One region of the Streptomyces sp. NPDC055506 genome, then DNA from elsewhere that is predicted to be linked to it. Evidence: riboswitches for the same ligand, from Rfam matches in the RefSeq annotation. Region 1 holds a riboswitch; the other holds the start of a gene.
The links. A riboswitch is a leader RNA that binds a small molecule or an ion and turns the genes downstream of it on or off. The one in region 1 is predicted to bind thiamine pyrophosphate.
Positions count from the first base shown of each region.

Region 2: linked by a shared signal. The riboswitch ahead of ACWIF2_RS20405 (thiamine ABC transporter substrate-binding protein) and the one ahead of thiO (glycine oxidase ThiO) in region 1 are both predicted to bind thiamine pyrophosphate.

Region 1 is NZ_JBSHKH010000098.1:5,314-12,487, reverse strand. Features, by position in the region: gene ACWIF2_RS29365 (Rv2175c family DNA-binding protein) at 1-327, opposite strand, end outside; gene ACWIF2_RS29360 (NAD(P)/FAD-dependent oxidoreductase) at 418-1,659, opposite strand; gene ACWIF2_RS29355 (hypothetical protein) at 1,692-2,042, opposite strand; TPP riboswitch at 2,095-2,206, shown strand; gene thiO (glycine oxidase ThiO) at 2,204-3,373, shown strand; gene thiS (sulfur carrier protein ThiS) at 3,370-3,570, shown strand; gene ACWIF2_RS29340 (thiazole synthase) at 3,573-4,370, shown strand; gene pknB (Stk1 family PASTA domain-containing Ser/Thr kinase) at 4,603-6,537, shown strand; gene ACWIF2_RS29330 (deoxyribonuclease IV) at 6,597-7,174, shown strand, end outside.
Region 2 is NZ_JBSHKH010000050.1:25,110-32,283, reverse strand. Features, by position in the region: gene ACWIF2_RS20420 (maleylpyruvate isomerase family mycothiol-dependent enzyme) at 1-234, opposite strand, end outside; gene ACWIF2_RS20415 (ABC transporter ATP-binding protein) at 260-1,279, opposite strand; gene ACWIF2_RS20410 (ABC transporter permease) at 1,279-2,961, opposite strand; gene ACWIF2_RS20405 (thiamine ABC transporter substrate-binding protein) at 2,937-3,974, opposite strand; TPP riboswitch at 4,098-4,204, opposite strand; gene rlmN (23S rRNA (adenine(2503)-C(2))-methyltransferase RlmN) at 4,229-5,335, opposite strand; gene ACWIF2_RS20395 (SRPBCC family protein) at 5,405-5,854, opposite strand; gene ACWIF2_RS20390 (phosphatidate cytidylyltransferase) at 6,094-7,056, opposite strand.

The DNA of each region.
Region 1 (7,174 bases):
GCCGCGATTCTCACTCAGTGCCTGCGCCGGGGTGCCGGGCAGGCTCGGGTCGGGGGTGAAGAGCCACTCCAGCATCTCCTCGTCCGTGAAGCCGTCGTCCCGCAGGAGCGTCAGGGTCCCGGACAGGCCCTTGACGACCTTCTCCCCGTCGATGAAGGCGGCGGGGACGTGCAGCGCGCGGTTCTCACCTCGGCGTACGGCGATGAGCTGGCCGTCCTTGACCAGCTGCCGCACACGCGTCACCTCGACACCGAACTGTTCGGCGATGTCGGGGAGGGTGAGCCAGGCGGGGACGAGAGCATCGATCTTTGCGTCAATCTCGGTCACGGAAACCAGCCTGCCATCCGCCACTGACAGTCGGAAGTCAGCCCGGCCCACCTGGGCGGACAACAGGCCCCCCGACAGCGCCCCGGACAGCTACGCCGTCGCCGCCTTCAGCGGCCTCGCCGGGTCCTCCAGCAGTACCGGATTCATGGCGGCGCCCGACTCGATCAGGCGACGCCCCTGCGCCAGGTCCCGGGGCCGGCCCACCGCCAGCAGGGCGACCAGCCGGTCCCCGCGGAGCCAGCAGACCGTCCAGGCCGGCCCGGCCGGGTCGCCCCGCCACAGGGTCGTGTCGGCGCCGGCGTGGTGTCCGGCGTACTGCACGAACCGCCCGAACTGCTCGGACCAGAAGTACGGCACCGGGTCGTACACCGCCGGGGTCTCCCCCGAGGCCCGGCCGACGATGTTCAGGGCCACCGTGCGCGGCCCCTGGAGTGCGTTGTCCCAGTGGTGCACCAGGAGGCGCTCGCCGTACCGCCCCGAGGGGAAGGATGCGCAGTCGCCGACGGCGTACACGTCCGGCGCCGAGGTCCGCAGGTGCTGGTCGGAGATGATCTCGCCCTGAGGACCGAGCTCCACTCCGGAACCGGCCAGCCACGCCGTGGCGGGGCGGGCGCCGATGCCGACCACGACCGCGCCCGCGGGCAGCCGGGTGCCATCGTCGAGGAGCACCGCCCCGGGCTCGACGCGCGCCACGCGCGCGTGGGTGCGCAGCACCGCGCCCGCGTCGGCGTACCAGCCGGCCATCGGGGCCGCGACCTCGGCGGGCAGTGCCCCGGCGAGCGGCCGTTCGGCGGCCTCCACGACGGTCACCGCGCAGCCGGCCTCGCGCGCGGCGGTGGCGAACTCGGCGCCGATCCAGCCCGCGCCGACGACCACGATGTCGTGCTTGCGGGCCAGCACGGGCCGCAGCCGCTCGGCGTCGTCCAGGGTGCGCAGCAGATGCACGCCCGGCACGCCCTCCGCGCCGGGCAGCCGGACCGGTTCGGCGCCGGTCGCGACGACGAGGGCGTCGTACGGCACAGGCCCGTCCTCGGTGTCCAGCTCGTGGTCGCCGGGGCGCAGGCCCAGCACCTCGCAGCCGAGTCGCAGCTCGATGCCGAGGGCCTCGAAGTCGAGGTCGAAGGCGGAGCCCTCGGCCTTGCCCAGCAGGACGGCCTTGGACAACGGGGGCCGGTCGTAGGGCTGGTGGGGCTCGGCGCCGAGGAGGACCACGGTGCCGGTGAAGCCCTGCTCCCGCAGGGCGACCGCGGTCTGCACACCGGCCATGCCCGCACCCGCCACGACCACGCGCCGCGGCGCGGACGGACCTGCTTCCTGCGTCTGCTCGCTCACCTGATCACCATAGACACCTGACGTTTTGTCAGTCAGTGCTCATGCGCAGTGACCTGCTCCACAACGCTCGTCCCGCTGCCCTGCTGCGACTCCCACTCCCACGTCTCCTCCAGCCGCACCCGCCCGCCGGGCAGCTCCACGACCGTCGACACACAGTGCCCCGAGGAGGTGGTTCCGTCCTGCTTGAGCTGTACGTACCGGAAGTCCAGCCGGTCACCTTCCCGGGTACCCACGAGGTGGCCGCGTACGACGTCGCCGCCGGTGTACTCGGCCCAGATCTCGCCGTCCTTCTCGTGGTACGTGAACCGGGTGCGGGTCCCCACCTGGCCAGGCGCCTGGTCGGCGACCGGGGCGAGGAGAAGACCATCGAGGGATCGGGCCATGCGCTGAGGCTCCCTTACTGCGGCATACGGCATCGGGCTAGGGTGGCCAACGTAGAGCACTCGCGGGAGCCCGGACGCACCGGGCTGAGAGGGAGGCTGGCGGCCTCCGACCGTACGAACCTGATCCGGGTCATGCCGGCGAAGGGAGGGGCTGGACGCCCATGTCGCGTACGCGAACGTCAGACGTCCTCGTCATCGGGGGCGGCATCATCGGCCTGGTCACCGCGTGGCGGGCCGCACAACGCGGGCTCGCCACGGCCGTGGTGGACCCCGAGCCGGGCGGCGGGGCAGCACAGGTGGCGGCCGGCATGCTGGCCGCCGTCACGGAACTGCACTACGGCGAGCAGACCCTGCTCGGCCTGAACCTCGCCTCCGCCCGGCGCTATCCGGACTTCGCCGCCGAGCTCACCGACCTCACGGACCACGACCTCGGCTACCGCCGCTGCGGCACGCTCGCCGTCGCCCTGGACGCCGACGACCGGGCGCATCTGCGCGAACTCCACGCCCTGCAGCAGCAGTCCGGCCTGGAGTCGCAGTGGCTGTCGGGGCGGGAGTGCCGTCGCCTGGAGCCGATGCTCGCGCCGGGCGTGCGCGGCGGGCTGCGGGTCGACGGCGACCACCAGATCGACCCGCGGCGGCTGTCGGGGGCGCTGGCGACGGCGTGCGAGCGGGCGGGGGTGGTCTTCCACCGGGCGTGGGCGGAGCGCCTCACCGTCGTACGGGACCGGGCAGCGGGCGTCGTCACGGCCGACGGGACCGCCCTGGACGCCGGGCAGGTGGTGCTGGCCGGGGGCAGCCTCAGCGGGCGGCTCGCGGGCGTCCCCGAGGATGTGCTGCCTCCCGTGCGGCCGGTGAAGGGGCAGGTCGTACGGCTGACCATGCCGGGGCGGCACGGCCCCTTCCTGAGCCGGACCGTGCGCGCGGTCGTGCGCGGCAGCCATGTCTATCTGGTGCCGCGCGAGAGCGGCGAGCTGGTCATCGGGGCGACCAGCGAGGAAACGGGCTGGGACACCACCGTGACCGCGGGCGGCGTGTACGAGCTGCTGCGCGACGCGCACGAGCTGGTACCCGGCATCACCGAGCTGCCGTTCACGGAGACCCGGGCAGGACTGCGGCCCGGCTCCCCCGACAACGCGCCGCTGCTCGGCCCGACCGGGCTCGAGAGTCTGCTGCTGGCCACCGGGCACTACCGCAACGGTGTCCTGCTCACCCCGGTGACCGGCGACGCCATGGCGCACGCCCTGACGGCGGGCGAACTCCCCGAGGAGGCCCGTCCCTTCACCCCGAAGCGCTTCAGTACCGCCACCGCACTCACGGAGCAGCCCGTATGAACATCTCGGTCAACGGGGAGCCCCGGGACGTCCGGCCCGGCACGGCTCTCGACGCCGTCGTGAGGTCGCTCACCGCCTCACCCTCCGGAGTGGCCGCCGCCCTCAACGAAACCGTCGTCCCGCGCGCGCAGTGGCCGGCCACGTCCCTCGCCGAGGGAGACCGCGTGGAAGTCCTCACCGCCGTCCAAGGAGGCTGACCATGGCCGACGATCCGTTTGTCCTCGGTGGTACGTCCTTCACGTCCCGCCTGATCATGGGTACGGGCGGGGCTCCCAGCCTCGACGTGCTGGAGCGTTCCCTGGTCGCCTCGGGGACGGAGCTGACGACGGTCGCGATGCGCCGGGTGAACCCCTCGGTGCACGGTTCCGTGCTCTCCGTCCTGGACCGGCTCGGCATCCGGGTGCTGCCCAACACGGCGGGCTGCTTCACCGCCGGAGAGGCCGTCCTCACAGCCCGTCTCGCGCGCGAGGCCCTCGGCACGGACCTGGTCAAGCTGGAGGTCATCGCCGACGAGCGCACGCTGCTGCCGGACCCGATCGAGACGCTGGAGGCGGCCGAGACGCTGGTCGACGACGGGTTCACGGTGCTGCCGTACACCAATGACGACCCCGTGCTGGCGCGGAAGCTGGAGGACGCCGGCTGTGCGGCGATCATGCCGCTCGGCTCGCCGATCGGCTCCGGGCTCGGCATCCGCAACCCGCACAACTTCCAGCTGATCACCGAGCACGCGCGTGTGCCGGTGATCCTGGACGCCGGCGCCGGTACGGCGTCGGACGCGGCGCTGGCGATGGAGCTGGGCTGCGCGGGTGTGATGCTCGCCTCGGCGGTGACGCGGGCGCAGGAGCCGGTGCTGATGGCCGACGCGATGCGGCATGCCGTGGAGGCGGGACGGCTGGCGTACCGGGCCGGGCGCATCCCGCGGCGGCATTTCGCGGAGGCGTCGTCGCCGGGTGAGGGCATGGCTGTGCTGGATCCGGAGCGACCTGCTTTTCAGTAGCTGTGCGAGGCCGCTGAGGTCGGGTGGGTCCGCGGCCCGGCGGTGCGGGGTGCCTCCCCCACTCTCGGCTTCGCTCGAGCGGGGGGACCCCCACCGCCCACCCGTGCCGCCCCGAGCGGCACGCCTGCCCGCAGGCCAGGCAGGTAGGGCACACGTCACAGGTCAGTCGCAGTACCGGCGCGAATCCGGACGGGGCGGCGGGCTGTCGGTCGTGGCTCGTACACTCGCCTCCGTGGACACGACCCTTCAGGACCCCTTGGTCGGGCAGGTGCTCGACGGCCGGTATCGCATCGACGCGCGGATCGCCGTCGGCGGGATGGCGACGGTCTACCGGGCTGTGGACACCCGGCTGGACCGCGTTCTCGCGCTCAAGGTGATGCACCCCTCGCTCGCCGTCGACAGCTCATTCGTCGAGCGGTTCATCCGCGAGGCGAAGTCCGTCGCCCGACTGGCCCATCCGAACGTGGTGCAGGTCTTCGACCAGGGCACCGACGGCTCCTACGTCTATCTCGCCATGGAGTACGTCGCGGGCTGCACCCTGCGGGACGTGCTGCGCGAGCGCGGGGCCCTGCAGCCGCGGGCCGCCCTGGACATCCTGGAGCCGGTGCTGGCCGCGCTGGGCGCCGCCCACCGCGCCGGGTTCGTGCACCGGGACATGAAGCCCGAGAACGTCCTGATAGGGGACGACGGCCGGGTGAAGGTCGCCGACTTCGGACTCGTCCGTGCCGTGGACACGGTGACGAACACCACGGGGACCGTGCTCGGCACGGTCGCGTACCTCGCGCCCGAGCAGATAGAGAACGGCACCGCGGACCCCCGCGTCGACGTGTACGCGTGCGGGGTGATGCTCTACGAGATGCTGACCGGCGACAAGCCGCACGACGCGGACTCCCCGGCCGTGATCCTGTACAAGCACCTGCACGAGGACGTTCCGCCGCCGTCGGCCGCCGTGCCCGGTCTGGCCTACGAACTGGACGAGATGGTCGCCTCGGCGACCGCCCGCACCCCTGATATCCGCCCGCACGACGCGGTGTCGCTGCTCGCGCAGGTCCGCGACGGGCGCGCCGGGCTGAGCGCGGAGCAGTTGGACATGGTGCCGCCGCAGGCGCTCTCCGCGGAGCACGACGGCGCCGACGACCGTACGAGCGTGATCCCGCGCGCGCTGACCACACCGCGCCCGCTGCCGGTCAACGAGGACGACGAGACGTCCGAGGCGGCGCTCAACCGCACCAGCCGTTTCGAGTCCCCGCCGCCTCCGCCGTCCCGGCGCCGCCCGGGGTCCCGGCGTGGTCCGCTGGCGATCGTCGTCGCCGTGCTGCTGGTGCTGGGCCTCGGCGGCGGCATCTGGTACATCAACTCGGGCCAGTTCACCGAGGTCCCCCCGCTGCTGGCGAAGACGCAGACCGAGGCCGAGAGCCGGCTGGAGGACGCCGGGCTCGATCTCGGCAAGGTCGAGCACGCCTACAGCGACACCGTGGAGCGGGGCCAGATCATCAGCTCCGACCCGAAGGCCGGGTCGCGCATCCGCGGCAACGACTCGGTGAGCATCACCGTCTCCGACGGCCCCGAGACCGTGCGGGTGCCCGCCCTGGAGGGCCAGAAGCTGGCCAAGGCGCGGGCCCAGCTGAAGGAGGACGGTCTTGAGCCGGGCATGGTCACCCGGGAGTTCAGCGAGGACGTGCCGAAGGGCTCGGTGATCTCCGCGCGGCCCGCCGACGGCACGAAGGTCCGCGCGGGCACGGCCGTCGCGCTGGTCGTGAGCAAGGGCAGCCCCATCGACATCCCCGACCTCACCGGCGCGGACGAAGCCGACGCCCGGGCGCAGCTGCAGGAAGCCGGGCTCAAGGTGAAGGTCGCCACCGAGCGGGTCAACTCCTCCGAGTTCGACAAGGGCCAGGTCGTCAAGCAGACCCCGAACGCCGGCGGCCGCGCGGCCGAGGGCGACACGGTGACGCTGACGCTGTCCAAGGGCCCCGAGATGATCGAGGTCCCGGACGTGGTCGGTGACAACGTCGACGACGCCACGCGGGCGCTGGAGAGCGCCGGGTTCCAGGTCGACGAGGACCGCGGTCTGCTCGGGCTGTTCGGCGACGAGGTCAAGGGGCAGTCCGTCGAGGGCGGCCAGACCGCGCCCAAGGGTTCGACGATCACCATCAAGATCAGGTGACGAGCGCGGGCAGGGAGCCCGTGGACGGGGCAGGGCCGGGCGCATGACACCCTGAACGGGTGAACAATCAGCTGTCCGGCCCCTCCCGCAACCCGGTGGGCGGCCATGTCCCCGTGGCCGGTGGGCTGCACTCCGTCGGTCTGTCGTACGCCCATGATCTGAAGGCGGAGACCGTCCAGGTCTTCGTGGCCAACCCGCGCGGCTGGGCCACACCGGCCGGGAACCCCAAGCAGGACGAGGCGTTCCGCGCGGCGTGCGAGGCCGAGTCGATCCCGGCGTACGTGCACGCCCCCTACCTGATCAACTTCGGCTCGCACACCGAGGCGACGGTGGAGCGGTCGGTGGAGTCGCTGCGGCACTCGCTGCGCCGCGGGCGGGAGATCGGGGCGCTGGGCGTGGTCGTGCACACCGGCAGCGCGACGGGCGGCCGGGAGCGGTCCGTGGCGCTGAAGCAGGTGCGCGAGCACCTGCTGCCGCTGCTGGACGAGCTGACCCATGACGACGACCCGTATCTGCTGCTGGAGTCGACCGCCGGCCAGGGCGCCTCGCTGTGCTCGCGGACCTGGGACTTCGGCCCGTACTTCGAGGCACTGGACGCCCACCCGATGCTCGGCGTGTGCCTGGACACCTGCCACAT
Region 2 (7,174 bases), on a different contig from region 1:
CCCTTCGACGCCGGGCACCTGCTCCTCCGGCACCTCCTCCCGGGCCCGGGTCCGCACCATGAGCTCCACCCAGCGCAGGGCGCCGCCCGTGTGCCGGACCAGCTCCTCCAGCGACCAGTCGGGGCAGGTCGGCACGGTGGCGGACAGCTCGGCGCCGGAGGTCACGACCGACCTCAACAGGCCGACCTGGTGGGCGATTTCGTCGCAGTAGCGGTCGTGCGCGAGGAGTGTCATGACCCGCACCCTAAGGCGACCAGGATCAGTCGAGCACGACGATTTCGGCCGCGTCGAACTCCACTCCGGCCTCGTCCCCGACCTCCGGCGCCGACCGCAGCGCGCACGCCGCCTCCAGACGCGGGGCGTCCTCCGGCTGGAGGTGGACGGCGACATGGGTGCCCTTGAAGGTACGGGCGGTCACCGTGCAGCGCAGGCCCGCACCGGCGGGCACCAGGCGTACGCCCGCGGGCCGTACCAGGAGGGTCCGGGTGCCCTGCGGGGCGCCCTCCGGCACCGGCACCTTGCCCCACGGTGTGTCCGCGGCCTCCGCCCCCACCGTCGCCTCGACGACGTTCTCGAAGCCGAGGAAGCGGGCCACGAACGCGTCGGCCGGCCGCTGCCAGACCTGAAGCGGCGTACCGGACTGGGCGATCCGCCCGTCCCTCATCACCACGACCCGGTCGGCCAGCGCGAAGGCCTCCCCCTGGTCGTGCGTCACGGCGAGCACGGTCGTGCCCAACCGGCCGAACAACTCCCGCAGTTCCACGACCAGCCGCTCCCGCAGCGACCGATCGAGCTGGCCCAGCGGCTCGTCCAGCATCAGCAGCCGGGGGCTCGGCGCCAGGGCCCGGGCCAGCGCCACCCGCTGCTGCTCCCCGCCGGACAGCGCGGCGACGGCCCGGCGAGCCGCGCCGGGCAACCCGACGAGGTCCAGCAACTCCCGGACCTGATCGGCCTGTTGCCGCTTGGACGCCCCGTGCATGCGCAGCCCGAAGGCGACGTTGCCGCCCACGTCCCGCTGCGGGAACAGCTGGTGGTCCTGGAACATCAGCCCGACCCCGCGCCGGTGCGCGGGCACGCCCGCCTGGTCGCGCCCGTCGAGCGACACCCGCCCGGAGTCGAGCGGCTGAAGCCCGGCCACGGCCCGCAGCAGGGTCGACTTACCGCTGCCGCTGGGCCCGAGCACGCACACGATCTCGTGCTCGGCGACCTCCAGATCGACGGCGTCCAGCACGGCCCGCCCGCCGAAACGGACCGTCGCGCCCTCCAGCGCCAGCAGCATCAGAACTCCCCTGTCCGGTCGGCGGTCCTGAGCCTCTCCAGCACCAGCAGGGCCACGGCGCACACCACCATCAGAATCGTCGAAAGGGCCATCGCCTGGCCGTAGTTGAGCTCCCCGGGCCGGCCCAGAAGCCGCGCCACGGCCACCGGCAATGTCGGATTGTCGGGCCGCGCGATGAACACCGTCGCCCCGAACTCCCCGAGCGACACCGCGAAGGCGAACCCGGCGGCGATCAGCAGCGCCCGCCGCACCATCGGCAGGTCCACCTCCCGCCACACCCGCCAGGGCGAGGCCCCCAGCACCGAGGCCGCCTCCCGCAGCCGCGCGTCCACCGCCCGCAGCACGGGCAGCATGGTCCGCACGACGAACGGCACCCCGACCAGCGCCTGCGCGAGCGGCACCAGGATCCACGAGGACCTCAGATCCAGCGGCGGCTCGTCGAGGGCGATCAGGAACCCGAAGCCGACGGTCACCGCGGACACTCCGAGCGGCAGCATCAGCAGCGCGTCGAAGCCGCGCACGAACCGCCCGGCGTCCCTGCGGGTGAGCGCGACGGCGGCGAGGCCGCCGATCACCACGGCGATGACGGTGGCGGCGACGGCGTACTCCAGCGAGTTGCCGATCGCCTCGATCGGCGGCACCAGGAACACCCCTCCGTCGGCCCTGGTCAGCGCGCGGTAGTAGCCGAAGCGGGGCGCGTCCAGGGACCGCTGGACCAGCACGGCGAGCGGCAGCACAAGCAGCACGACGATCGTCAGCAGCACCCCGCCCAGCAGCGCCCACTGCCCGGCGCCGCGCGGCCGGCGCGCGGTCACCGACGCGTCCACCAGCCGCAGCGCGGTCTCCCGCCGCCGTACGGTCCAGGCGTGCAGGGCGAGGACGGCGCCCACGGCGACGAACTGAATCAGCGTCAGCACGGCCGCCGTGGACAGGTCGAAGATCTCCGACGTCTGCCGGTAGATCTCCACCTCCAGGGTCGAGAAGGTGGGCCCGCCGAGGATCTGGACGACACCGAAGGAGGTGAAGGTGAACAGGAAGACCATGAGCGCGGCGGCGGCCACGGCCGGGGCGAGGGCGGGGAGCGTCACCTGCCGCCAGGCCTTCAGCGGGGACGCCCCGAGCATCCGCGCGGCCTCCTCCTGCCGCGGGTCGAGCTGTGCCCAGAGCCCGCCGACGGTCCGTACGACGACCGCGTAGTTGAAGAAGACGTGCGCGAGCAGGATCGCCCACACGGTGGTGTCGAGCCGTACGCCCCACAGCTCGTCGAGCAGCCCGCCCCGCCCGACCAGCGCCAGGAACGCCGTACCGACGACGACCGTGGGCAGCACGAACGGGACGGTCACGGCCGCCCGCAGCACCTGCTTGCCCCGGAAGTGGAAGCGCGCGAAGACGTACGCGCCGGGGAGCGCGATCAGCAGGGTGAGCGCGGTGGAGACGAGCGCCTGCCAGGTGGTGAACCACAGGACGTGCCGGACGTCGGACTGCGCCAGCACCTCCCCGATCCGCCCGAACCGCCAGGCCCCGTCGACCTTCAGGCCGCGCGCGACGATCGCGGCGACGGGATAGGCGAAGAAGGCGGCGAAGAACGCGACGGGCAGGGCCATGAGCCCGAGCCGCGCCGCGCTCCCGCGCCGGTCCTCGCGGACGGCTGCCCGGCTTACTTCAGTACGAGTGAGGTCCACGACTTGACCCACTGATCACGGTTGTCGGCGATCTTCGCCGGGTCCATGGTCTCGGGATCCTCGGCCTGCGGCCCGAACTTCACGAACTCCGGCGGCACCTGGGCGCCCTCGCGCACCGGATACACGAACATGTTGAGCGGCATGTCCTCCTGGAACCGCTGGGAGACCAGGAAGTCGAGGAACGCCTTGCCCCCCTCGCTGTTCTTCGCGTTGCTCAGCAGCCCGGCGTACTCGACCTGCCGGAAGCAGGTGCCCTGCGCGACCCCGGTCGGCGCCTCGCTGGGCTTGGGGTCGGCGTAGACGACCTCGACGGGCGGCGAGGAGGCGTACGACACGACGAGCGGCCGGTCGCCCTTGGCCTTCTTGCCTCCGGCCGAGCCGGAGAACTCCTCGTTGTAGGCCTGCTCCCAGCCGTCGACGACCTTCACGCCGTTGGCCTTGAGCTTCTTCCAGTAGCCCTCCCAGCCCCCGTCGCCGTACTTGGCGGCGGTGCCGAGCAGGAAGCCGAGCCCGGGCGAGGAAGCGGAGGCGTTCTCGGTCACGAGCAGGTTCTTGTACTGGGGCTTGACCAGGTCGTCGAAGCTCTTCGGCGGCTCCAGCTCGTGGTCGGCGAAGTACTTCTTGTCGTAGTTGACGCAGATGTCGCCGGTGTCGACGGGCGTGACCCGGTGCTTGTCCTGGTCGGCCCGGTACTCGGCCTTGATCTGCTCGGAGCCCTTCGCCTCGTACGGCTGGAACAGCCCGTTGTCGAGGGCCCGTGACAGCAGGGTGTTGTCGACGCCGAAGAAGACGTCGCCCTGCGGGTTGTCCTTGGTCAGGATCGCCTTGTTCACGGCTTGCCCGGCGTCGCCGTCCTCCAGGACGTTGACCTTGTAGCCGGACTGCTTCTCGAAGGCGGCGATGACGCCCTTGGACGCGGCCCACGAGTCGTGGCTGACGAGGGTCACGGTCTTGGAGTCGCCGGACCCCTCGTCGCCGCCGGACGACCCGCACGCGGCGAGCGCGCCGGCCATCCCGAGCCCGACGACCACAGCCGTCAGCCGCTTTCTCTTGATGCCCACTGGATTCCTCCTGGATGACCAGGAGAAGACGCGGCCCCGCCCGGGAACTCAGGGGTCCCGGGCAGGGCGCAACAGCTCGAGTGATGACCGATCTCCCTACCCAGAATGACCTGGGCCAGGTTCGGAGGGTCTGCGGCCGTGTGCCGCACTCTCAGCGCTGTGGCGCTCCCCTGTCGGAATATGAAGGTGTATGTACGACGGTCAGACTACCGTTCGGTGGCCGCGAGCTGACCACACGCCCCGTCGATCTCCTGTCCACGGGTGTCCCGGATCGTCACCGGCACACCATGGGCGGCGATGGCCTCCACGAACGCCTTCTCGTCCTCGGGCCGCGAGGCGGTCCACTTCGACCCCGGCGTCGGGTTCAGCGGAATGAGATTGACATGCACGGGCTTGCCCTTGAGCAGCCGCCCGAGCCGGTCACCACGCCAGGCCTGGTCGTTGATGTCCCGGATCAGCGCGTACTCGATGGACAGCCGCCGCCCGGACTTGGCGCTGTACTCGAACCCGGCGTCCAGGACCTCCCGGACCTTCCACCGCGTGTTCACGGGGACGAGGGTGTCGCGCAGCTCGTCGTCGGGCGCGTGCAGCGAGATGGCGAGCCGGCACTTGAAGCCCTCGTCGGCGAACCGGTGGATCGCCGGCACGAGACCGACCGTCGAGACGGTGATCCCGCGCTGCGAGAGCCCCACCCCGTCGGGCTCGGGGTCGGTGAGCCGCCGGATGGACCCGATGACCCGGTTGTAGTTCGCGAGCGGCTCACCCATGCCCATGAACACGATGTTGCTGAGCCGCGCCGGACCGCCGGGAACCTCGCCGTCCCGCAGCGCCCGCATGCCGTCGACGATCTGGTGCACGATCTCGGCGGTGGACAGATTCCGGTCCAGACCCGCCTGCCCGGTCGCACAGAACGGGCAGTTCATCCCGCAGCCCGCCTGCGAGCTGATGCACATGGTCACCCGGTCCGGATAACGCATCAGCACGGACTCGACGAGCGTCCCGTCGAACAGCCGCCACAGCGTCTTGCGCGTGGTGCCCTGGTCGGTCGACAGATGCCGCACGACGCTCATCAGCTCGGGCAGCAACGCCTCCCGCAGCTTCCCCCGGGCACCGGCCGGAATATCGGTCCACTGCTCCGGCTCGTGCGCGTACCGCGCGAAGTAGTGCTGCGAGAGCTGCTTGGCACGAAACGGCTTCTCCCCGACAGCCGCAACGGCCTCCTTGCGCTCGGCAGGAGTGAGGTCGGCGAGATGCCGCGGCGGCTTCTTGGCTCCGCGGGGGGCGACGAAAGTGAGTTCTCCGGGCTTAGGCATGGCCCACCCAGTGTCGCAGATCGTCAGCGGTGGCCCGTGCCCCGCCCGCGGCACCCGGAGAGAGGCGTTCTAGTCGCCCGTGTGTTCCAGCCGGTTCTTGAGGAGCTGCTCGTTGCGCGGGAGTTCCTTGCGGACCTGGGGGCGGACGACGAGCGGTACCAGGACCTTGCCGACGCCGTGGCCCTCGATGTCGACGTCGATCGTCACGTGGGAGCGCTGCCCCTCGTCGAACGACTCGACCTCGCCGTGCACCCGCGGCCGGACGGGTCCGTCGACACCGCGCATGCCCCAGCTGTGCGGTGGGTCGTACTCCGTGACCTCCATGGTCATCGGCATCACACGGCGACCGATGTGCCGGGTGACCCGGACCCGGGAGCCGATGCCGAAGGGCCCCTCGTCGAGGCGTTCCGCGGACACGGCGCTCAGTTGCCACTCCGGCATGCGCGGGGTGTCCATGACGTAGTCGTAGACGTCCTCGGGACGCCGGTCGACATCGATGCTCTGTCGAATGATGGACATGATGTCCCCCTTTGCGACCTACACCTGAATCGTCCCACTCAGGACCCTCCGGTGCCTCCCGGAACGACAGCGAGCTCCCGCCCACAAGGACGGGAGCTCGCTGGATCGGGTCCGCTCAGCCGGATCCGACGAAGAGTACGAGCAGCAGCCACACCACCGGAGCCGTCGGCAGCAGCGAGTCCAAACGGTCCATGCTGTATCCATGTGCCGCTACCGCGGCGCGGCGCCGTGACCTGACTTCAGCCGGATCCAACAAAAAGCACGAACAACAGCCACACCACCGGAGCCGTCGGCAGCAGCGAGTCCAAACGGTCCATGATGCCGCCGTGACCGGGCAGCAGCGTGCCCATGTCCTTGATGCCGAGGTCCCGCTTGATCATGGACTCGCCGAGGTCGCCGAGCGTGGCGGTGACCGCGACCGCGAGGCCGAGCACCAGGCCTTGCCACCAGGCACCGTCCTCGATGAGGAACTGCATGCACAGCGCCCCCGCGACCATGGCGAAGGAGACCGCGCCGAGCAGGCCCTCGCGGGTCTTGCCGGGGCTGATGCGCGGGGCGAGCTTGGTCCGGCCGAAGCGCCAGCCGACGGCGTAGGCACCGGTGTCGCTGACGACGGTGAGCAGCAGGAAGGTGAGCACCCGCTGCGGCCCGTCGTCCGCGGTCAGCATCATCGCGACGAACGTCGCCAGGAACGGCACGTAGAACGCCGCGAAGACGCCCGCCGTGACGTCCCTGAGGTAGCCCTCGGGCGGTTCCGTCATGCGCCAGACGAGCACGGCCAGCGCGGTGAGCGCCATGGCGACCCAGGCGCCCTCGGCGCCTCGGACGTACCCGGAGACGACCATCGCGGCACCGCCGAGCGCGAGCGGAACGAGCGGCGCCCGGATGCCTTTGCGCTCGTCCAGCCGCTTGGTCAGCTCCCACAGGCCCACCACGACGGCGACCGCGACGACGCCGACGAACACGGCCTTGACGACGAACAGCGACGCGACGATCACCGTGCCGAGGCCGACCCCGACTCCTATCGCGGCACTCAGGTCGCGGCCCGCGCTCTTCTTCGGCGGCTTGGGTGCCGGCTGCGAGGCGTCGGGCATGGGTTCCGGATTCGTCTCGTTTCGGACCGGGGGGCCGCTCAGCCGAGCAGCCCTCCGGCCGTCATCCTGGTTTTCGCCGTGGTCGGCTACGTCAGGCACGATGGGCATGGGGCGAGTCTGAGGCGCTTCATACGCATCGTATGCGGGACCCGCCGGAGCGGCTCCCTGGACGTGCCCATGGCCAGGACTCTGGACATGGCCCGGGCTCTGGACGTGCCCGTGGCCA